DNA from 2 places in the Herminiimonas sp. GW821-FHT09C12 genome. Region 2 is predicted to be linked to the other one. Evidence: predicted binding sites of a transcription regulator. Region 2 holds the regulator's gene; the other holds the start of a gene.

Region 1 (9,717 bases), on a different contig from region 2:
CCACGACATTAATGTTTGTCAGCGCTGCGGCCAGCGTATTGGTCGCCGTGATCGTGTACGGCACCAGATCGCCACGCACCACATTCACCAGCGGTGTGCTCTTCGTCATGACTATCGCACCACCCAGAACCGGATCAAGTGGAATGTGATTGTTGACAACGTTGGCGGAGTTTCCATCCAGCACAAACGTGTAGTAGTACTGCGTCGATCCAGCGCCCATACCCATCGCCGCACTGCTTGCAGCGCAAGTAGCGGGGTCATGCAAAGGCGCTGCATTCGTTGGCGGCAGACTGTTGTTTTGTACCAGTGCAGGATTAGGGTTCTGCGTTACCGTCAACGTTGCAGTACATCCTGTGATCATCGTCGATGGCGATGGCAAGTAACCGCCTGGGTACGTCGTGATCGTCAGCGAATAAATGCCGCTCGGCGCACCGTTCAGTAAGAATTGATAGAAACCATCAGCACCTGTCACAAAATTCGCTGTACCACCAACCAGATGAGTTGCAGGATTAAATCCAGCCGGGCCATTGATCGTTACCACTGCACCGCCCACAGGCTCACGCGTCACCGAGTTATAAACCACGCCAGCAGGATCAAGCGGCAAACTTTGTTGCGGATACGATTCGCCGGCCAATAGACGCAGATTCTTCAGCGTGCCGTCTCCGAGTTCTGCGCCGCCCTTGTTACCTGGGCTGCTGGTCGGGTTGAAATCGCCGCTGATAAAGGTCGCGCCGGTTTCATTCGGAATCACGCCGCCGAAAATCATGCCGGTCGTCGGATGACGGAAGCGGATGGTGTAACCGGTCGATGGCGTCACACTAGGGAAGCCGTAAGCACCGTTATCGTCAGTAATGGCCGTATCAATGACCGAGCCATTCAACATTAATTCAACGCGCCAACCTTTTATGCGCTCCAGCGGCGAGATATCGTTCTTGATGCGATCATGGTTTTGATCCAGCCATACGTGACCAGATACCGCAGCCGGTTGCGCAATTGCCGTTGGATCTGTTGTCTTGTTATTGCTCTCAAAGCCAGGTGGTTCACCACCACCAGCGACGGTTGCAGTGTTCACCAGAATTTGTCCTGCAGTTCCAACAGCCACAGCGACACGAATCGTGATCGCAGGAGCATTCGCACCAGAAGCGATAACGCTATCCGTAGTACACGTCACCGACGTCACCGCATTGGTACAAATCCAGCCTGTACCACTTGCCGCCACGGCAGTGATACCAATCGGCATGGTATCCACGACTGTGATCGTGCCTGTCGAAGGAACTGCACCGATATTCGATACATTGACCGTGTAAATGCCTGTGCTTGAACCTTCAGCAAAGCTGGCTGGTGCATGCGATTTCACGATAGCCAGATCAGGGAAAGCGCCAGGTACTTCAGCAAAATTGTTATCTCCCGATACGCCGTTAGATGCGAGTGGGATATTGGAGATCGATGAGACAGCAACAGCCGGCAGCGTGGCGGTACCGCCAGTACTGCCAGCGATCGTCTTGCCGTTGATTGTTCCTACTGCTTGCGGTACCGGTTGCGTAATCGTATACGTACCTGCAGCCAAGCCGGTAAAACTGTAAGTACCATTTGCTGCAGTGGTAGTCGTTCTGCTGACGGCGAAGCCGTTCTCATCCGTACCGGTCAAATTAATGACTTGATCACCGATACCGTGATCATTGCCATCAACCAAACCATTGTCGTTAAAGTCGAGGAACACCAGACCAGAGATGCTTCCGCTATTCGGCAACTCAGCAAAATTGTTATTGAGAGAAGTCGTATTCGGCGGCAAGACGATGTTGTTGATCGCACTCACAGGAATCGTAGGTGCAGTTGCTGTACCCGGTGTTCCGCCATTGGGCACCGTACCGGCAACCGTCTTGCCGTTCGACGTGCCTGGTGGTTGCGTAGGCTGAATGACCGAATAATTACCCGGCAAGATGTTGCTGAACGTGTAATTACCGCTAGCGTCCGTCGTCGTGGTCAGATTAACGGTAGCACCATAGATATCGGTGCCGCTCAATCTTATTTCCACATCGGCGAGCGGTGTATCGGCGCCATTCTTGATGCCGTCGTTATTAATATCCTTGAAGACCATTCCTGAAATAGAGGAAGGTGCAACTTCGGAAAAATTATTATTAACAGAACCCGCTACATCGCCAGTACCGTTATCGTTCAAAACAATATTACTGATACGACTGCTGCTTGTTGTCGGATTGGAAGCGATACCGACAGTGCCCGTCGTGCTATTGCGATTGATGATCGTTCCAGCTGTTGTAATGCCGTTCGTCGTACCGACTGGCTGGCCTGGCTGACAAACGGTATATGGACCTGCCGCCAAACCGGAAAACGTATAATTACCCAAGGTATCGGTGACCGCAGTTGCAAGCGGTGCACCGCTGCAATTCGTACCTGCATGCAATTCAATTGCTGATCCTGCAATCGGCGTATCGATACCATTTTCGAAAGTGCCGTTCGGTACAACATTGTTGTCCTTGAATACCTTGCCGGACACATAACCTTGTGTGCTGATGGTCAACACTGCATTCGCAGGCTGTTGGTTATTACCCAAATCTGTTTTCAAACTACCAGCAGGAATATTGTTGGTATGCGCACCTGCCGTCATACCAGTGACGTCAACATCAATGGTGCAACCACCAAGCGGGATCGTTCCACCGTTATTCAGGCGCACACTCGTTGCACCCGCAGCTGCCACGACCGTGCCACCGCAAGTGGTCGCCAAGTTTGGCGGTGTAGCCACGCTGATTTGACCCGGTGCAATCGGCAGTACATCGTCGAAGTTGGCCGTCAAGGTCATTACCGATGCATTGTCATTACCGATCACAATGCTCAAGCGCGACTTGCCCCCTGCTGGAATCACAGCAGGGGAAAATTGCTTGCCCACCGTAGGCGGTGTAGACACGATCAATTTCGCACTCGTCGGCTCTTCATTGACGATGCCTTCGTTCGTTGTCACCGCTCCACTTGGAATCGTATTGAGATATGTGCCGGAAATATTGCTCAGCACATTGACCGTCACAAGACAGAAGCCGTTGGCCGGCACTGTTGCACCAGCCACGCGAATACTGGTGGCAGATGCTGTTGCCACTACCGTACCGCCCGCGCATGTTGTGCTGGCTCCCGGCGTTGGTGCGACCACTAATCCCGTCGGCAAGGCATCATTCACGCCCAATCCAGTCAGTGGCGCGGTATTGCTGTTTTCAAAACGCAGTGTCAATACAGCGACTGCACCTGCAGCCTTGTTATCAACGCCGGTTGTAAAGCCGCTCGGATTACCACTATCTTGCGTACGCAAGCTAAATGCTTTGTGTACTGTCAGTGGCGCTCTGGCGCGCAAGGTATCGCTGGTGGGATCTTTATTTGTTACCGGGATACCGCCAGACGAACCTATGACTGTATTCGCCGGGATCGTATTCACGTAATCGCCTGCGGCATTCACCAACACATCGATTTCTGCCACGCAGCTAGCTGCGGTCAAGCCTGTTGCCGCGATCAAGTTGCCGCCGCTCACTTTCACTTGATGCAAACCACTTACCACCGAAGAAGAAACCGTCGCACCGAGACAAGTCGATGTCGGATTCGCACCGCTAGGTACACTAATATTCGCTGGCAGTACGTCAATAACACTCAGGTTACTCAAAGGCTGCGAAGTAGGATTGAGGAAAGTAATGCGCAAACGTGAACGTTCCCCCGGCTTCACTACATTCGGTATGAACTGTTTCTCGATCCCGACATTGCTACTGGTCGCCAAACTGGTTGATGCAGGACTGCTGTTCGTCAAACCTTGATCGGTATGCAATGCGCCGGCCGGGATCACGTTGGTCACACCAGCGGCAACATTTGATGTGACATTAACCTTGATCGAACAAGCAGCATTAGCTGCCAAGGTCGCGATACTCAGACTGACCGAGCGTGATCCCGGAATCGCCACAACACTGCCGCCAGGGCAAGTCGTTGTAGCCGATGGATTAGCTGTAATGACCCAACCGTTATTAGGAGCACCTGCCGTGCCATCCGTAGTGAAATAATCTGTCACGCCCATATTGGTAACTGCTTGCGTGCCATTGTTGATATCGATCGTCAACTGACTTACTTGCCCTGGGAAGGTCAAGGTAGACGGATTGGTCGATTTCAAAATCGTCAGATTAGTTGACGCATTACGCGTCAATGTCGCCGTCACCGGCACGACATTACGTACACCACCATCGGCTTGAATGCCATTCGCAGGAATGCTGTTGACCCAATTGGTACTGCCAGTTGCCACAACATCAAACAAAAGCGAGCAATTGCCGCCAGCATTAATGTTGGCTCCTGCAAGAGAAATAGTTGCATCGCCCGCGGCACCTGTAATCACAGGTGTACCGGCACATGTTGAATACGCCTTAGGCGGCGTTGCCAATACCATGCCGGCTGGCAGCGGATCCGTTACCTTGACGTTAGTCAGCGGCAGAGTGCTGGAATTTAAAAGTTGAACCGTGACAGTTGATTTACCACTCGAGGCGATACTGGCTGGATTGAAACTTTTGTTTGCAGTTAGTGCAGATGTATACGTCAGGCTTGGCGTGTTCGTCGCAAACGGTACGAGCGCACGCGTTTGATTATCAGCCAATGTTTCAGTGCCGCCGACCGTGGCTGTATTTGGATAAACACCTGCCGGCCCAACCACATCAACGAGTAATACGCACGCGCCATCGGCACCGGTTCCACCATCTGCCCGCGCTGGTACCGTCCCGCCGTTCATTGCTATCGATGTGGAACCGGCAACAGCATTTATCGTCGGAGTACCGCAAGTACTGGCGGCATTCGACGGTGTTGCAATACGCAATTGCCCACCACCAGTATTCGCGAGCTGCAAGGTATCGGAGATGCTTACATTGGTCAGCGGATTTGCTGACTTATTCTTCAGCGTAATCGTCATACGAACGACCGTGCCTTCAGAAAAAGTATTGACGCCCGGAGCCGATTCAGCAAATGCCTTTGTCGCAGCAAGAACAGCTACCGTATTGTTAGGATTTGTTGGATTTGAGGGACTACCGTTACATACGTTTCCAGCGCCGTTGTTGTAACAAACGCCACCGGCATCAATCGTGTTGGCGGTTGAGGTATTGACTGTCAGCGACGTCATTGCCCAGAATTTGACCGTACAGGTACCCGGCACATTGATAGTGTTGCGTCCGGCAACGGAACTGAGCACAAGAACAGCAGAAGTCGCACCGACCACGCTGGTGGAACTTAACGTTCCGCAACCAGCACCTTCCACTGTCGGTGAATAGTTGATGCCATTGATATTGCCGGTCAAATAAGTTTGACCATGGCTGAACGAGTCGGTCACAGTGACGTTGTTAATCACACCTACACCGTAATTTTCCACCGTAACCAAGTATTGAATCGGATTACCCGGTGCGACGACTGTAGGTGTTGCACTCTTCAAGATGCGCAAATCATCGGCAACTAAAATGGTCGCTGAAGCCTCTTGACTGCGTATTGCCGGAATGCCGACATTGACCGCACCTTCAGCCAGAGAATTTGTATAAGTAACGGGTACGCCGGTTAATTGAACACTGCCGGTGAAATTGACGGTGACGGTACAAGTACCGTTAGCGGGGATGCTGCCGCCAGTGAGCGTAATGCCGACTGCAGTATTCGTCGTTGTGCCACCGCATGTATTAGATGCGCCGGTAACCAGCAAGCCCTTAGTCGCGGTCGCTCCGCCCACACCATCGATAGGCGTATCGCTAAAGCTGGTAATAGCCAGTGCCGTATTACCATCATTCTTCAGAGTGATCTGAAAGCTGCCGGCCTCACCGCTGGAAAGTGCCGTTTTCGAGAAGGCCTTGCTAACCTGCAATGGTGAACGTACCGTGATCGTTGCAGTTGCATTCGCAGCTGCCGGCATACCCAAACCCGTACTGAAATCGCTAGTACGATTAATCTGATTGGTTTGTGCCCCGGTTGTGTAAGCACCATTCGTTTGATTTGCTTCGACATTGACAGTGAAGGTACAACTGCCACTTGCCGGCAATGAACCAGAACCGCTTATTGTTTTGACGCCAGCGCCAGCACTGAATACGGGTGTAGAACCGTCACTGCAACTTGCCGTCGCATTCGGTACTGCTGCCACCTTGATAATTGCGTCAGCACCAAGCTGAGGAAAGGCATCGGAAATATTGAAACTACCGATGGCGACCGAATTCGGATTCGTGACTGTCACCGTCAACGGTGTAGATGTACCGCCAAGTATGAGTGTGGAGTTACCAAACGATTTCGCAATTTGCGGTTGTTGCAAGGCTTTTACACCAAATGTTTGTGTGACTAAACCACTGTTTGCCACAGCAGCAAGCCCCTCGACCCCCGTTACTGCACCACTGGCAAGCTGGTAATCATAGCTGGCTGCCGTTCCTGTCGAAGTCCCTGCCGTCACAGGAATATCGATCGTACATACGCCATCAGTGCCACTGCTTGATGCAGGAATAATCCCGTTCACCAGTTTGATTTGTTGCGTGCCCTGCACCGTTGTTAGCGTGCCACCACAAGTAGAAGTAGGTGTACCTGCGATCTTCAAACCATTAGGTAAAGTCCCTGGCAAATTATTATCGAATGCAGTGTTATCGATCTGCGTGCCTACGCTATTAGACAAAGTAATGCGCAAGACTCTCACCTCACCAGGGAAAAATGAAGAAGGGTCCGGCGTCGTCACGGAGGCCGTCAATGCCGCAAATGCAGACATCGGCAACACACCGATCAGCACAGCCAATGACGCTGAGCGCAACACAGAAAGGGAAGAGAATCCGGCAAAAAATGGGGAACGCAACATGACAGGCCTATCTACTTTTTAAATAATTTTCTAAACACGAGGTCGCAACAATCTGCTGTTTAAATAATTGATTTGATGCAAGGGAATTGCCGAACGGAATATAAAGTTCCCCCTCGGAAACCGCATGTAAACGTTCGCAAACATTTGCAAACAGAAATAAAAATGAGGTGTTGGGAGTGACGGGAAAAGACGGTTAAAAGCACCCACGCAGCAATCGTTGCCGGAGGTTAATTAGTTTCAAAATGGAAAGGCTGACAAATCCTGAGACTGCTATGAGGACGCGTAGAAAATCGCGAAGAGAAAAGAAGTGAAGTACAGAGAAGCTGGAAGAAGAATGATGTCTATCGCATGCAAAACAACACACCGTGCACACATGTAAACGCAAAGCACTGAGTTACATCCAAACAACAAGTAGTGATCACTATCCAGCTGAATTTTATTTCCATATGGAAATATTTTTAGATATTGAAGATGAATGAGAAAGGAAATAATCAGACATGCTGCATTGCACGGGCATGAGAAAAGCAAGCAAAGAAAACGAAAAACGATAGTCGAGAAAATGGCGGCAGAAAATAAAAAAGGCCGGGTAAGAACCCGGCCTTTTTAAAGAGATGCAAAGATCAGACGATTAAAACTCTTCCCAATCGTCGCCACCTGTCGCTGCGCCATTCGCAACTTTTTGACGTACGGGTGCAGCGATCGTACGTTGGGCAGGCGAACGATGCGATGCCACCGCTGAGATTTTTGCGGTTCGTTTGATCGGCGCAGACACTTCCACGCCATCCAACTTGAACACGCTAACGGCCTCAGCCAGCTTGGCTGCTTGGTCATTGAGTGATTCAGCGGCGGCCGCCGCTTCTTCCACCAGTGCGGCATTTTGCTGCGTAACTTGATCCATCTGACCGATGGCTTGATTCACTTGCTCGATACCGGCGCTTTGTTCCTGACTCGCCGCCATGATCTCGGACATGATGTCGGTCACGCGCTTCACGCTTTGCACAACCTCGTCCATCGTCACGCCAGCTTCTTCCACCAGTCTGCTACCGGTCTCGACTTTATCAACGGAATCGCCTATGAGTGCCTTGATTTCTTTTGCGGCAGCAGCTGAACGTTGTGCCAGATTGCGCACTTCACTCGCCACCACTGCAAATCCGCGTCCTTGCTCACCGGCACGTGCTGCTTCCACCGCCGCATTCAAGGCCAGGATATTCGTCTGGAATGCAATGCCATCGATGACGCCAATGATGTCCACAATTTTCTTGGCGGATGAATTGATCTCTTCCATCGTATCGACTACTTGCGAAACGACCGCTCCACCCTTTTCTGCAACGCTGGAGGCAGATACAGCCAGTTGATTGGCCTGGCGTGCATTGTCTGCATTCTGTTTCACGGTTGAAGTCAGCTCTTCCATCGAGGATGCTGTTTCTTCCAGTGAACTGGCTTGCTCTTCAGTACGGCTGGACAAATCCAGATTGCCCGCAGCGATCTGGCTCGATGCTGTCGCGATGGTATCAATGCCAGTTCTGACTTCGCTCACACTCTTGACCAAACCGTCGTTCATGTCCTTCAACGCTTGCAGCAATTGCCCTGTTTCGTCGTTCGACTTGGCTTCAATCTTGTTGCGCAGATCACCCGAAGCAACCGTGCGTGCGACTTCGACCGCATATCCCAAGGGACGCGTGATACTGCGCGACAGCAACCAGGCGAGTAAAGCACCCAGTGCCAATGCAATCGTTCCCAAGGTAATCAATACAGCGCGACCAGATACATACAAATCATCGACAGCAGTTTTCGCTTTCTGGAAAATACCTTGCTGATACTCCACCACAGCCAGAACCGATTGGTTATAAGAATCCAATGCTGGATCCATCTTGGTTGCGATCAGTTTTTTTGCCGTTGCCTCAGCGGTGGCATTGCTCTCGCCCTTGAGCTTGAAGACATCCTTGCGAATGTCCATATACTCCTTGCGCTTGTCACCCACCACACTCATCAGTTTTTTGCCTTCATCACTTTGAATCTTGCTACTGATTTGATCTTGCAGCTTGGTGATTTCGATACTTTGTGCTTCCATCTCGGTCTGGAATTGTTTCTGTACTTCAGCATCATTGCTTCTTACACGTGCCGTAGTACGCACCGCATTGGCGATATTACCTAAATACCATTGATGCGATAAACGCTCCGTCTGTGCAGCAGCTTCCATATGCACAGTTGCTTGCGCAACTTCTTGCAGGCGCCAGACACCAATCACTATCATGGATGCCATCAATGCCAGCACGACGGCGAACGCCATGCCCAGCCGTACGCCGATTTTTAAATTCGTTATTTGCATTTTTTACTTAAGATGAGGGAGGATTTGGAAGGTGATGTAAACGATGTATCGCCATGCTGCTGTGTTTTTTCCATTGCAGATAAGGCCATCGATTTGTCCAGACCGGTCGAGAACAAGATGTGTCCCCGACCGTAACAAGATTGATCAGGCAAGCGGCACAGCGCTTACCTGATTACAGCAAGTAATAACTTAAAACTCTTCCCAGTCATCACCACCTGCCGCTACGCCATTCGAAACTTTCTTATGCGCTGGTGCAGGTGCTGCAATCGCACGTTTGGCAGGTGTCACCGCAGCGATCTTTGTTGCTCTCTTCGCTGGTGCCGACGCTTCCATGCGATCCAGTTTGAAGACACTGACGGCTTCTGCCAGCTTGATTGCTTGCTCGTTGAGCGATTCCGCTGCAGCTGCAGCTTCTTCTACCAACGCGGCATTCTGCTGCGTGACTTGATCCATCTGACCGATAGCCTGATTCACTTGCTCGATGCCGGCGCTTTGTTCCTGACTCGCGGCCATGATCTCGGACATGATGTCGGTTACGCGCTTAACGCTGTGA
Region 2 (9,717 bases):
TTCGGCTTTTCGCCGACATAGGTATGCATATTCCGCAAAAAGTCTGCCATGCGATCCCACATGTGTGGATCGCCCGGCCAGTCCATGAAAAAACAAGGGCCGCCGCCGTGCGGAATGAAGAAGGTAGGAAGACGAGTAGAGTTGGCCATGATGCTATCCATTAGCGATTGAATTTTTCAAGACACTATTGTGCTGCCGCGGCGAAATTCTTGCTGGCGAGCTGTGCAATGGTTTTTTTGACATCACTGCGCCGCTCGCAAGACACGCTTACTCGGTTTCGTTTTCCGGCAATTTGAGTTGTCCGGTGTGGTAGTCGTATTCATAGACTTCACCATAACGGCCCCACTCAACCACCACTTCCAGCACGCGCTTGGCCTCTTCTTCTTTCAAGAATTCTTCCAGCGTATCGAGGAAACCTTTTTCCGACAGCGAACCCGCTGCTTCCTGCTCCAGACTGTTGCGGATATGCGCGGCCAATGGCACATGCGTCAACAACTGCTGGCCGAAAATTTCTTTTCTGCGCATGTGCGCTGCTTGCGCATAGCTGTGTCCTAACGCAGTCAGCGTGATATCGCCCTTCTCTACCTGTGCCAATCCCAGCAAGCCGAGTGCTTCGTAAGTCGGGAACAGTTCTTCGTCCGGCAACTTGGCTTCTTCGGTCAACTCCGGCAAATCGGCACGGCCGTTGAATGGTGGCGCAGCCAAGAGATCGAGCACACCTTCGATATGCGCAACGTCGGTTTCCGGCAAACGGTAACTGAGGTTGGCATGCAGCGCAGCACCTGTCGTTGCTTCTTGCGGCGTGCGCATCGTCATCAACGCGTACACTTCATCGATCAAGGCTCTGACTTCAGGAGAATCCACATTGCGTGGTCGCGGCAGATTGATCTTGATCTCGCTGCGTATGCGTCCCGGGCTGCTGGACAGAACGAGGATGCGATCAGACATCATGACCGCTTCTTCAATATTGTGAGAAACGATCAAAATGCCTTTGGTAGGAATACGCTTCTCTTCCCACATTTCCAAAATGTCGTCACGCAGCGTTTCGCCGGTCAACACATCCAATGCAGAAAACGCCTCATCCATCAGCAAGACATCCGGCCCTGTGACCAGGCCGCGTGCGATACCGACACGCTGCTTCATCCCGCCTGACAATTCGCGCGGCAATGCGCCACCGAAGCCGGCCAAGCCAATCAGATCAAGCATGGCATCTGCACGCTTCTCGCGTTCATCTGGTGGTACGCCCTGCGCTTCCAGTCCGAGTTCCACGTTCTGCTGCACGGTCAGCCATGGAAATAGTGCGAATGACTGGAACACCATCGCAATGCCGGCAACCGGACCATAGATTTCCTGACCACGATACTTTGCACTGCCCTCATCCGCGGGAATCAAGCCCGCCATGATGCGCAGCAAGGTGGACTTACCCGAGCCGGATTTACCCAGCAAGGCGACAATCTCTCCTTCTGCCAACGCGAAATCCACTTTCTCCAACACGCTGCAAGGTGTGCCGTCTGCGGTCTGGAAGGATTTATCCACACCGGTCAATTCAATCAATACATTTTGGCTCATGACGGCCCTCTCAATGGCTGCGGTCTTCTGCCAGCAAATACAATTTGCGCCAGAAAAATCTGTTTAACAACATAACAAATATGCACATCACGCCGATACCGAGCGCAATGCGATGGAAGTCGCCGGCATCGGTCATTTGCTTGATGTAACTACCCAATCCTTCAGCGACCAGCGTCGTTTTGCCCCAGGTCACATACTCGGCAACAATGCTGGCATTCCACGAACCACCGCTAGCCGTAATCGCACCCGTCACATAACTAGGGAATACGGCAGGCAGATAGACACGCTTCCATTTCAGCCAACCCTTCAAACCTAGATTGTCGGATGCCAAACGCAATTCATTTGGAATCGTCGAGGCACCAGCCACCACGTTGAACAGGATGTACCACTGCGTGCCAAACACCATCAAGGGACTGAGCCAGATGTTTGGATTGAGCTGCATCGTCAGCAGCACATACACCACCAGTGGAAACATCAAGTTAACCGGGAACGCAGCAAGGAATTGCGCAACACCTTGCACACGTTGCGAATACTTGGGACGCAAACCGATCCAGACTGCAATCGGCACCCAGATCAGCGATGCCAGGGCAATCAGCACCAACACGCGTGTCAGTGTAATCAGGCCCAACCACACCACATGGACTACTTCAGGCCAACCGACATCGCTATGTACGAAAGTAATTAATCGATAGATCGCCAGCGCGGTAGCAAGCAAGACCACTACGCTCCATGCACGCGACCATAAAGGATGAATGACACGCGCACTGGCTTGCGGCGCGGTACCGTCGTAGCGCACGCTGAACCAACCCAAGGTGCTGCGCAACATAGTCCAGACACGATCCGTAAATGCACGCATCCAGCGGCTGCGGCGTCCCCAATTCAATAACCACGAACGCTGTTCGGTTTCGCCTTGTGACTCTTCAAAACGGAATTTATCCGCCCATGCGAGCAAAGGCCGGAAGAACAATTGGTCATACAAGACGATCCCGGCCAACATGGCACCTATCGCCCAGCCGATCGCATGCAGATCCTTGGCTTCAATCGCGACTGCGATATAAGCGCCTATGCCGGGCAGCTTGATATCTTGTCCTGCAACGGAAATCGCTTCTGCCGCCACCAGGAAGAACCAGCCGCCGGACATGGACATCATCATGTTCCACAACAAGCCCGGCATCGCATAAGGCAATTCCAAACGCCAGAAACGCTGCCAACCCGATTGACGGAACACGCGCGAAGCTTCGCTCAGTTCAGCCGGCACAGTTCGTATCGATTGATACAGGCTGAACGCCATATTCCACGCCTGCGAAGAAAAGATCGCAAAAATCGCCGCACACTCAACGCCCAGCAGATTGCCGGGGAAGAATGCTATGAACGGCGCAATCGCAATCGCCTGAAAGCCGAGAATCGGCACCGATTGCAGGATATCCAGCATCGGTATCATGACCTTTTCGGCAGCGCGATATTTGGCCGCAATCGCAGCGAAGATAAAGCTGAACAGCAGCGCAAAAGCCAGCGCTATGAACATCCGCAAAATCGTACGCAGCAAGTAATAAGGAAGATTGGAGGGATCAAGCGAGATCGGCGTTACTTCGCCGACCACAAACGGCCTGGTCATCTGCATCGCGCCAAAGCCCACCGCAACAAACACGGCCAGCACCAGCGGCAACAATGCCCAATCCCAGCGATTGGGAGAAATCGCAAGCAAGGACTGATCTGCCCGACGAGGGGCAAACAACTCAAACATGGTGACACCTTGTATTCATGATTATCCAGTCTGAGCACACCGGGAAAAGGCATATCACCTTCGCCGGCAGGAATACGCATGCTGCTCCGAGTGTATGAAGGCGCGATGAAGCGACGTCAACAGTCAGACCATGCTTGCGAGTCATCAGCAAGATACAACGCACTCAAGCTCGTGCAGGTGGACACAAGATCACACCGCCAGAGCGATATATGCAATCAATTTAAAAACTAAGGGAGTAGAAAAAGAACAACCGAGGACCGATTGCCTTAAAGCCACTACCCGCCATTGCGGCAAGGTAGCGATGAGAAATCGTGGGCTACCTTGCCAGCATACTATCGGTATGAGAACTACAACTGGAACTGCCCATTCAAAAACCCCATCGGAAAATAATCGACGCACTTTACCACTCGCCTTCCCATCTTGCAATGAGCGCCGTCATTTCGGCGCACCTTCAAAAAGGCAATTCCGGCGACAGCGTTTACAATGGCGCATCTGATCGCAAAAATGGAACAAGGAAAATGCCGTTTGTCGTCACTGAAGCATGTATTCAATGTAAATATACCGATTGCGTTGTGGTTTGCCCGATGGATTGTTTTTTTGAAGGCCCCAACTTTCTTGCGATCAATCAAGATGAATGCATCGATTGTTCCGTATGCGTACCGGAATGCCCCGTCAATGCCATCGTTAACGCGGCTGAAATTTCGCCCGAACAGCAGCATTTCGTCGCATTGAATCGTGAACTATCCACGCGCCCGGACTGGAAACGTATCAGCCAGGCCAAGATACCTATGCCTGAACATGAAAAATGGGCGCAGGTGAAGGATAAGTTGCCCTTGTTACAGATTGATGACAAGATCACATGAGTCGCCTCAGTCTTCAAGACTGAGCCTCTCACCGTTAATCAAACCAGTCACCGCACCCATGCCGCATTGCGGTTCGACTAAGCAAAGAATATGAGCCAGCCCTCTTCCCCTACCGTTGATACAGCATTGAACGTCAACGCCTTGCGTGCCAGTTGCTCCACTTGCAGCATGCATCAGTTGTGTCTGCCTATGGGCTTGGGCGAAAACGATATGGAGCGTCTGGATCAAATCATCGGCCGCCGGCGCAAAGTGTCGCGCGATGAGTATCTGTATCGCATGGGCGATCCCTTTGTTAACTTGTATGCGGTGCGCGTAGGCCACTTCAAAACCTGCCAGATCAATGCTGGCGGCGAACAGCAGATTACCGGCTTCCAGATGACGGGCGAATTGCTCGGCATGGATGCAATCAGCACCGATCTCCACCACTGTGATGCGATTGCGCTGGAAGACAGTGAAGTCTGCGAAATCCCATTCCCACGACTGGAAGAGTTATTCAGCACCATGCCAACGCTGCTGCGTCACTTCCATCGCATGATGAGCCAGGAAATCACGCGTGAGCAAAGCGTCATGCTACTGCTCGGCAACATGCGTGCTGAACAACGCTTTGCGGCCTTTTTGCTGAATCTGGCTTCACGCTATACAGCGCGTGGCTACTCCTCCACCAACTTCCAACTGCGTATGTCGCGTGAAGATATAGGCAACTATCTCGGCCTGACGATAGAAAGCATCAGCCGCTTGCTCTCCAAGTTCAAGAAAGAAGGCTTGCTTAAAGTGAGCAATCGCGAGATTGAGCTACTCGACCCCGCAATTTTGAAAGAAATGGCTGCTGGCAGCGCCAGTTGCCGTTAAATCCAGGTATTGATTTTATTCAAGGCGCCCCTACCTTGAGCACACGTTCTGACTTAGCCATTTTTACTTAGCCATTCAAGTAAAAAATTGGCGTAAGGAAGCTGATTCTATTCATGCGTTGGCTATTCAGTGATCGCATGCACGATGCACTCGCGCGTTTAACGTTGGGCTTACCGAAGAGGATGAAATGAATATATTGATATTCGGTGCGACCGGTATGGTCGGCCAGGGCGTATTGCGAGAATGCCTGCTCGATCCCGATGTCACGCTGATAAAAACCATAGGCCGCAGCAGCACTGGGCAACAACATCCAAAATTGCGGGACATCGTTCATTCCGACTTGTTTGATTACACGGCCATCGAAGATGAATTGAGAGATATCGATGCATGTTTCTTCTGTCTTGGCATTTCATCCGTTGGAATGACCGAAGCCGACTACACCCGTATCAGCTATGACATGACGCTGGCGGCAGCCACAACATTGGCCAGACTCAATCCGAATATGACCTTCATCTATGTATCTGGTGCCAGTACCGACAGCTCGGAACAGGGACGCGTGATGTGGGCGCGCGTAAAGGGAAAAACAGAGAATGCCTTGCTGCGCCTGCCCTTCAACGCTTATATGTTCCGTCCGGGCGTGATACAGCCATTACACGGAATAAAATCAAAAACCAGGTCTTACCGTCTGCTTTACGCATTATCCGCACCACTTTTCCCGATTCTGCGCGCCATATTCCCCGAGCAGATCACCACCACCGAAGCATTGGGCAAGGCGATGCTGACTGTTGCCAGGCATGGCGCAGATAAACACGTACTGGAAAGCAAGGATATCGCTACGCTGCGATAATGCGTATCTGCAGCATTTCTGCATTCTAAAAAACTGACAGTCACTCGCAACATACGCGAGTTGGCATCATCCATCTATTACGGAGGCAGTTTGCAATCGATTATTTCCGTCAAGGGTCTGACCAAGCAGTATGCGTCAGGCTTTCAGGCGCTCAAAGGCATCGATCTCGATATCCGTCGCGGCGAAATCTTCGCCCTGCTCGGACCGAACGGTGCCGGCAAAACCACATTGATCAGCATCATCTGCGGCATCGTCAATCCGAGTGAAGGTACCGTACTGGCCGATGGTCACAATATCGTGACCGACTATCGCGCTGCCCGCACCAAGATCGGACTGGTACCGCAAGAGCTATCGACCGACGCATTTGAAACGGTATGGGCCACAGTCAATTTCAGTCGCGGCATATTCGGCAAGCCGAAAGATCATGCGTACGTCGAGAAAGTCTTGCGCTCTCTTTCGCTGTGGGACAAAAAAGATTCGAAAATCTTTGCCTTGTCCGGCGGCATGAAACGACGCGTGATGATCGCCAAGGCACTCTCGCACGAACCGCAGATACTCTTCCTCGATGAACCGACGGCTGGCGTCGACGTTGAGCTGCGCCGCGATATGTGGGAAATGGTGCGCGGCCTGCGTGAGAGCGGCGTGACTATCATCTTGACTACGCACTATATTGAAGAAGCCGAAGAGATGGCCGACCGTATCGGCGTCATCCGCAAAGGCGAACTGATCCTGGTCGAAGACAAGGCAGCTTTGATGGCCAAGCTGGGCAAGAAGCAATTACGCCTGCAATTGCAGCATCCCTTGCAAATCATTCCTGCCGAGCTTTCTCATTTGCAACTGGAGCTTTCGACAGACGGTAACGAACTGACATACACCTTCGATGCGCAGAGTGAACAAACCGGCATCGCCGAACTGTTGAAGAAATTGAGTGAGCACAACATCGACTTCAAGGATCTGCAATCCAGCCAAAGCTCGCTGGAAGAGATTTTTGTCAGCCTAGTGCACAGCAAGGATTGAGAAGGAAACCATGAACATTTACGCAATCCAAGCTATTTATAAATTCGAACTGGCGCGTACCTGGCGCACGCTGATGCAAAGTATTGCATCGCCGGTTATTTCTACCTCGCTCTACTTCGTCGTGTTTGGCGCGGCCATCGGTTCGCGCATGGTCGAAGTCAACGGCGTCAGCTATGGCGCCTTCATCGTGCCGGGCTTGATCATGATGGCATTGATGACAGAGAGTATTTCGAACGCGTCCTTCGGTATCTTCATGCCGAAATACGCTGGCACGATCTACGAGATACTCTCCGCGCCAGTGTCTTATGTGGAAATTGTCATCGGCTATGTAGGTGCAGCCGCAACCAAATCCATCATACTCGGCATCTTGATACTGGCAACGGCACGATTGTTTGTCACTTTTGAAATTGCACATCCACTGTGGATGCTGACTTTTCTGATTCTGACCGCCGTTACCTTCAGCCTGTTTGGCTTCATCATCGGTATCTGGGCGACTGGTTTTGAGAAGCTGCAAATCATTCCTATGCTGATCGTGACGCCATTAGCTTTCCTTGGCGGCAGCTTCTATTCAATCAATATGTTGCCTGCAGTATGGCAAAAGATCGCGCTCGTGAACCCGGTGGTTTATCTGATTAGTGGCTTCCGCTGGAGCTTTTATGGCGTTTCGGATGTCAGCGTCGCCGTCAGCATAGTCATGACCTTGGTCTTCCTGAGCGCATGTCTGGTCGCCGTCTGGTACATCTTCAAGACTGGCTATCGACTGAAAACCTAGATTGACATCTACCAGACAGTTTATTGACGTCAATCAAAATATGAAGCAAGCTGCTGCCGTATGCTGCTAGTCTTGCTGAAGACGCATGTGCTTATTAATTTTTTCGACAGGGATATGATGAATAAAATCACACTGGCTTTTTTGACCTTGCTTCCGATCAGCGCTTTTGCACAACAGGTTGATCCCTGTCTGTCCAAAGGGTCGCCGCAGGAAATGAATAGCTGCGCAAAAGAAGAATACAAAAAAGCGCATGACAAGCTGGACGTCACCTACAAAGCCTTGCTGAAACAAATCCCTAATCAGGATCAGGAAGGCATTCCTTACGTAGCGACTAAAAAGCAATTACGTGTGGCGCAAAAGGAATGGGCTGGATTTGTCGAGCAGGATTGCAAGACCATCAGCGTCTATAACAAAGGCAGCATCATGAAGGACATCGAGTTCTTCAGCTGCATGCGTTTGCATACGGAACAGCGCATTTCCGATCTGGAACGCTTCCTCAGCCGTAGAAGCAAAGCCAAATCATAAACACCGCCTAAGTACGAATTTGAACGAATTAACGTTCGTTCAAATTCGCACGCATGCTGCCATACGGATCGTCGATGATGTAACGCCACGATCCATCTTCTTGCTTCCGCAATACCTCTAGTGTGTCCACGCTGGCTTGTACCAACTTCCCTTCCGCATCTTTCCACGACAAATTCGCCTTCATTCTATTGGTCGCGAGTGTACCGTCGCCACTGATCGTGGACTTGATGAAGTCGATGGCGAATGTGGGCTTCAAAGCTATCAGTGATGCATTGTTTTGACGGATAGCCTCCAGCCCTGTCATCGTTCTGCCTGATTTCGAGAACAACACTGCTGTCGGTTCATAAAGTGCGACCGATGTCTCTATATCGCCGGATTCCAGTGCTGTAACCAGAATACGACTGCAATCGTCCGGCTGACGTGCACGCTCGCTCAGTTGGATCTCGATGTCTTTACTTGGCATGATCGCTCTCGGAATAATTATCTAAAGCAAGACTGAATGTCTATACGAGACGATTTTGCCACGAATGATGGCGATAGACGTTATTTGGATGAAGTGACGCGCACCAGCGGCAGACTCGCAAGCACATAAGCGGTCAGTTTTTCCACGCTTGTAGTCAAAGACTCATTGGCACTATCAACGATGTATTCCGCCTGTTCCGGTGCTTCATACGGTGCACTAATGCCAGTAAATTCTCGTACCTTCCCTGCTCGAGCTTCCTTGTAGAGACCTTTCGGATCACGCGCTTCACAAGTAGCAAGATCGGCGGCAACATGAATTTCATGGAAAGTCTGACGGCAACACTCACGGGCACGCGCACGATCAGCGCGATATGGTGAGATGAAAGCGGCGATGCAAATCAGACCTGCATCGGCGAACAAGGATGCAACTTCGCCCACGCGACGGATGTTTTCCGTTCTGCCTTCGTGACTGAACCCCAGATTGGCATTCAAACCTCGACGTACATTGTCACCATCAAGCACATAGCAGGAATAACCCAGCTTGGTCAGCGCGTGTTCAAGATGCATAGCCAGACTGGACTTGCCTGCGCCGGACAAACCTGTCAGCCACAACACCGCGCCAGCATGACCGTAATGTGTCTGACGGTCTGTCGCAGTAAGTGTATGTGCGACGGCAGTGAGCTTATTCACGACTCATTGATTTTCAGTGCTGTCAGCAATGGGCCTAGGTGAGCCACATGTCTTTCCCAACGACCTTTGGATGTTTTATAAATAGGTCGGCGCACCTGATTAACACTGGCAGTACGAACGACGCGACGCGTTTTATGAAAACTCAGGCAAGCATCGTCCCACGGCATGCCGACAAAATCGATCAAGCGCTTGGCCTCACCTTCGAGGTCTTCCACCACCGCTTCGTAATCCACTTCTATGAATCTGTCGGCTGGCAGCACCTTGCGCCAATGATCCATTAGCGCCTGATAAGCAAGATGGAATTGCCCCAACTCCGTCAGGTCGTAACTGAACAATTGCTCACCAGCGAAGTGTTTGCTGTAGCACGACAGACAAGTAT

Evidence for each region. The regulator FNR, encoded in region 2, switches genes on or off when oxygen is low (the NO sensors DNR and NnrR bind a similar motif). The targets are predictions, from matches to a motif close to TTGATNNNNATCAA.
Region 1: AC07N2_RS08485 (DUF7933 domain-containing protein) is a predicted target of FNR. The motif match lies at 6,903-6,916, and genes of this name have one in related genera.

What each region holds. Positions count from the first base shown of each region.
Region 1 is NZ_JBWKPC010000001.1:1,776,584-1,786,300, reverse strand. Features, by position in the region: gene AC07N2_RS08485 (DUF7933 domain-containing protein) at 1-6,835, opposite strand, end outside; gene AC07N2_RS08480 (methyl-accepting chemotaxis protein) at 7,464-9,164, opposite strand; gene AC07N2_RS08475 (methyl-accepting chemotaxis protein) at 9,354-9,717, opposite strand, start outside.
Region 2 is NZ_JBWKPC010000002.1:802,402-812,118, reverse strand. Features, by position in the region: gene AC07N2_RS13730 (DODA-type extradiol aromatic ring-opening family dioxygenase) at 1-149, opposite strand, end outside; gene AC07N2_RS13725 (ABC transporter ATP-binding protein) at 268-1,569, opposite strand; gene AC07N2_RS13720 (ABC transporter permease) at 1,580-3,313, opposite strand; gene fdxA (ferredoxin FdxA) at 3,832-4,176, shown strand; gene fnr (fumarate/nitrate reduction transcriptional regulator Fnr) at 4,267-5,025, shown strand; gene AC07N2_RS13705 (NAD-dependent epimerase/dehydratase family protein) at 5,213-5,872, shown strand; gene AC07N2_RS13700 (ABC transporter ATP-binding protein) at 5,963-6,889, shown strand; gene AC07N2_RS13695 (ABC transporter permease) at 6,900-7,661, shown strand; gene AC07N2_RS13690 (lysozyme inhibitor LprI family protein) at 7,776-8,186, shown strand; gene AC07N2_RS13685 (YybH family protein) at 8,215-8,649, opposite strand; gene cysC (adenylyl-sulfate kinase) at 8,730-9,338, opposite strand; gene AC07N2_RS13675 (tetratricopeptide repeat-containing sulfotransferase family protein) at 9,335-9,717, opposite strand, start outside.